Regions from separate parts of the Pseudophaeobacter sp. TrK17 genome, predicted to be linked through region 1. Evidence: riboswitches for the same ligand, from Rfam matches in the RefSeq annotation. Region 1 holds a riboswitch; the other holds the start of a gene.
What was found. A riboswitch is a leader RNA that binds a small molecule or an ion and turns the genes downstream of it on or off. The one in region 1 is predicted to bind glycine.
Positions count from the first base shown of each region.

Region 2: linked by a shared signal. The riboswitch ahead of gcvH (glycine cleavage system protein GcvH) and the one ahead of JZI28_RS22120 (D-amino acid dehydrogenase) in region 1 are both predicted to bind glycine.

Region 1 covers NZ_CP071702.1:101,758-103,954, reverse strand. Annotated here, with positions in the region: gene JZI28_RS22130 (M20 family metallopeptidase) at 1-147, opposite strand, end outside; gene JZI28_RS22125 (MarR family winged helix-turn-helix transcriptional regulator) at 294-782, shown strand; glycine riboswitch at 832-917, shown strand; gene JZI28_RS22120 (D-amino acid dehydrogenase) at 1,018-2,197, shown strand, end outside.
Region 2 covers NZ_CP071700.1:700,448-702,644, reverse strand. Annotated here, with positions in the region: gene gcvP (aminomethyl-transferring glycine dehydrogenase) at 1-609, opposite strand, end outside; gene gcvH (glycine cleavage system protein GcvH) at 786-1,145, opposite strand; glycine riboswitch at 1,305-1,387, opposite strand; gene JZI28_RS03280 (glutamine synthetase family protein) at 1,598-2,197, opposite strand, start outside.

The DNA.
Region 1 (2,197 bases):
CACAACCGTGTAACCTAATTCGCTCAAACGATCAGCTACAAAGGCAGCTGTACGCGCGACTTCGAAGCCGGTCTCTGGATGGCGGTGCAGGGTCTGCAACCAGTTCTGCGATGTTCTGCTTTGTGTCTCGTACCAGGTGGTGAACATCTTCTTAGACCTCCGGTTAGTCGCAAGATAAGAATGTTGCACGGCGATACTTGTCATGCAAGATAGTTTCTTGTTAAGACTATTTTGTGTGGAAAGCAGGGTAAGAGATGATACCTTTCCGGTATCAAAGACAGGGGCAGTGAATCGTGCAGAGCGACAAGACATTCAAAAATGAACGCCTGACTTACCGGCTGAACATCGTTGCGCAGGAGGCGATCCAAGCTAATGATGAGATTTTCCTGAGCGAGACGGGATGTCGAATTCGCGATCTGCGTGTCTTGCGACTGATTGACGACACACCCGGCACTACATTCGCGAAAATCTCAAAAATAACGGGTTTTGATAGAAGTTTGACCTCACGCATCATTCAAAATTTGATCGCTTCTGGATTGATTGAGCGCGAAAACTCTACCGAAGACGCACGCGTATTCCTGCTCTCTACAACGTCGAAGGGGAAAAAGGTTCGGCAAGTAGCCCGACGCTTGTCAGATCGATTAGAGGTAATCCTGACGGATCCACTGTCCGCACAAGAGTTGCGGGCTTTCAATGAGATTCTCGCACGTCTGGGCGCATGGGTGACCTCGGAAGACTATCAATCCGCGTTGACTCAAGAGACCAATAAAGGCTCACGCTAAAATAGTCTTGACATGAGAATACCTGCGATCTAGTGGTATTTCAGCCTACCAAGCTGTCACAGGAGAGGCCGACCCAGTCGGCGCCGAAGGAGCAACCCCCCGGAACCTCTCAGGCAAAAGGACTGTGATCAGCGCGGCGATCTGAAGTGCGTTTCGGGACAAAGCCCGTGACCTGCGACAGAGGGGATTGGACCTGCCATCCGGCAGGACGAAACCTGGGTCGCGGGAGGATACCATGACCAGAATTGCTGTAATCGGCGCCGGGATCACCGGCGTTACAACTGCGTCCAGCCTGATGGACCGGGGCTATGACGTCACCTTGTTTGATCGTAACCGCTATGCGGCGATGCAAACGTCTTTCGCCAACGGAGGCCAGCTCTCGGCATCGAATGCCGAGACCTGGACCCGCTGGTCGACAGTCTTTAAGGGCATGAAATGGATGCTGAGCCGCGGGGCACCGCTGCTGGTTAACCCAAAGCCCAGTTGGCACAAGTACAGCTGGATGGCCGAGTTCGTGGCCTCGATCCCGCAATACCGCGCCAACACGGTCGAGACGACCCGCATGGCCATTGCTGCACGTGGCCTGTTGCGCGACAAAGCCGAGCGCCACGGATTCGAGTTTGACTGCGAGAACCGTGGTATCTTGCACATTTATACCGACAAATCGGAATTCGATCACGCGACCGAGGTCAACACGCTGTTGGCCGAGGGCGGGCTGGACCGCCGCGCGGTTGCCCCCGAAGAAGTTCGGCAGATCGAACCCGCGCTCAGTGGAGAGTTTTACGGCGGCTATTACACCGAAAGCGACTTTACCGGCGACATTCACCGCTACACAACGGGCCTCGCCAAATCCATCGAGAAGGGTGGCGCGGTGCTGCGGTTCGGGACTGATGTCGAGGCGCTTGCCGTGGACAAGAAAGAGGTGCGCCTCACCTGGAGCCGGAACAACGAAAGCCAGACCGAGACCTTTGACGGCATTGTTGTCTGTGCGGGCGTAGAAAGCCGCGCCATCGCGGCGCAGGTCGGCGACCGGGTGAACGTTTATCCGGTCAAGGGATACTCGATCACCGTGCGGCTTGATGACGAAGAAAGCCAGAGCGCCGCACCATGGATCAGCTTGCTGGACGATGAAGCCAAGGTGGTCACCAGCCGCTTAGGTAAAGATCGTTTCAGGATCGCGGGCACGGCGGAGTTCAATGGATATAACATGGACATCCGCGATGACCGCATTCGCCCACTGGTGAAGTGGTGCGAACGGTTTTTTCCCGATGTGAGCACCGAGCACGCGATCCCGTGGGCGGGCCTGCGCCCGATGATGCCGAATATGATGCCCAGGGTAGGGCAGGGCGCGCGTGACCGTGTGTTCTACAACACCGGACATGGCCACTTGGGTTGGACCCTGTCCGCCGTCACCG
Region 2 (2,197 bases), on a different replicon from region 1:
GTCCGGGTTTCCGACAATCACTTCGATATCCAGTGGCTGTGCCCGGGTCTGCACCACGGCAATGGTCTGCGGGTGGCAGTCCCGATCAACAAAAAACGCCTTTGCCTTGGATTTGGCCAGCCGCTGCGCCATGGTCATCGCCTCGGCCGCCGCAGTGCCTTCATCCAGCAATGACGCATTGGCGACTTCCAAACCGGTGAGGTCGGAAATCATCGTCTGAAAGTTCAGCAAGGCCTCAAGCCGGCCCTGGGAAATTTCGGGCTGATAGGGCGTATAGGCGGTGTACCAGGCGGGGTTTTCCAGAATATTGCGCTGGATCGCCGGGGGCGTCACCGTGCCATGGTAGCCCTGCCCGATCAGTGAGGTCAGCACCTGGTTCTTATCCGCCACTTCGCGCATGTGAAACAGCAGCTCGCGCTCGGACAGCGGGCGGCCAAACTCCAGTGCTGCAGCCTGCCGGATTGAGGCCGGAACCGTGTCGTCGATCAGCGCCTCCAGGCTCTCGGCACCGATAACGTCCAGCATGGCCTGCATCTCTTCGGGAGAGGGGCCAATGTGGCGACGGTTGGCAAAATCATAGGGAAGATAGTCGGTGGGAGTGAAAGGCATCACATAGGTCCTGTCTGTTCAGGGCGGGTCAAAGCGGTTCGGTGCAGGGCGCGACAGCAGATCGCGGACACAGGAAATGCGTTCGGGCAAACCCGTCTGCCTGATCCAGGCGATCAAGCCAATCTGCAGCTGCTAAGCAAAACCCGCCGAACCAGGGGTGCGACGGGCTGTAGATCTTATCCGATGAAGGTCTTGTAGGCGGCTTCTTCCATGTAGTCGTCCATCGGCGACAGGTCTTCGACCTTGAGCTTGAAGAACCAGGCATCGCCCTGTGGATCGTCATTCACCTTGCCGGGGGTCTCGGTCAGGGCCTGATTGACCTCGACCACTTCGCCGTCCAGCGGCGACAGGATGTCAGAGGCGGCCTTCACCGATTCAATCACCACGATTTCATCGTCTTTGGCAAATTCGTCGCCAACCTCGGGCAGTTCAATAAAGACCACATCCCCCAGCTGCTCGGCAGCATGGGCGGTGATGCCCACGGTCACAATATCGCCGTCCACGTCCAGCCATTCGTGTTCTTCGGTAAATTTCATCGCTCTCATCCCGTTATGCTTGCCCCGGAGCACCTTGCCCGGTGGTTTGATCTGGCCTTCCCGCCCCCAAAGGGAGCCGGATATTCGGGCCGGCTTGATCAGTGGGATCTGGTCAAGTCTCTCCGGCATCCCCGCGCGCGCACCCTGCCCGCCCGGTTCGATGCCCCCTCTGTCCGCTTGCCTGAGATCGTTATCCCTTCGGCGGCGCGGGCTCTCCCCGCGCTCTCTCCAGAGTCTTTCGTGCATAAGGTCCCTGCTGCCTGAGAGTTTCCGGGGCGGTTGCTCCTTCGGCACCGGGCTTACGCAGGGGCCCAAAAGCCCAACAGCGCCGCGACGGTTCTCCCATATACACAAGGCCACAAGTACCAGCGCGCCGGGGCGCGTTCAAGACGCAAATACGCCCCAGCTTGTCGCTTTTACTCATAACTATCTTGAGCGCCGTAAAAGGCGCTTCAGAACAGGTTGAAATACTCCGCCTGCTCCCACTCGCTGACGGTGTTGAGGTAGCGTTCCCATTCAAACCGTTTCAACTGTGCCAGGTAGCTGACAAACTCGGGCCCCAATGTGTCGGCAAACAGATCGGAGCTGGCAAAGCTGTCCAGCGCCTGCCCCAGCGAGCGCGGCAGCCGCGCGGCGCCGGCATCATAGGGGGAGCTGGTCGGCGCCGGGGCCTGCAGGCCCGCCGCCATCCCGGCAGCGCCCGCCAGGATCTGTGCGGCAATGGCAAAATAGGGATTGGCCGAGCTGTCAGGGGCGCGGTTTTCAATCCTTGAGGCGGCGTCTCCCGGCTGCATCAGGGCGCGCAGCATGGCGCCGCGATTGTCCTGCCCCCACTGGATGCGATCCGGCGCCAGTTGATAGGGCTGGTAGCGTTTATAACTGTTCACCGTTGGCGCGATCATCAGGGAGGAGGCCGCCGCATGGGTCAACAAACCCGCAATCCAGCCCGAGGCCTGCGCAGTCAGACTGCCATCCGCACCCGGCTCAAACAGATTACGCCCAGAGCAGCGCTCCAGCAGCGATTGATGCAGGTGCCAGCCATTGGCCATGGC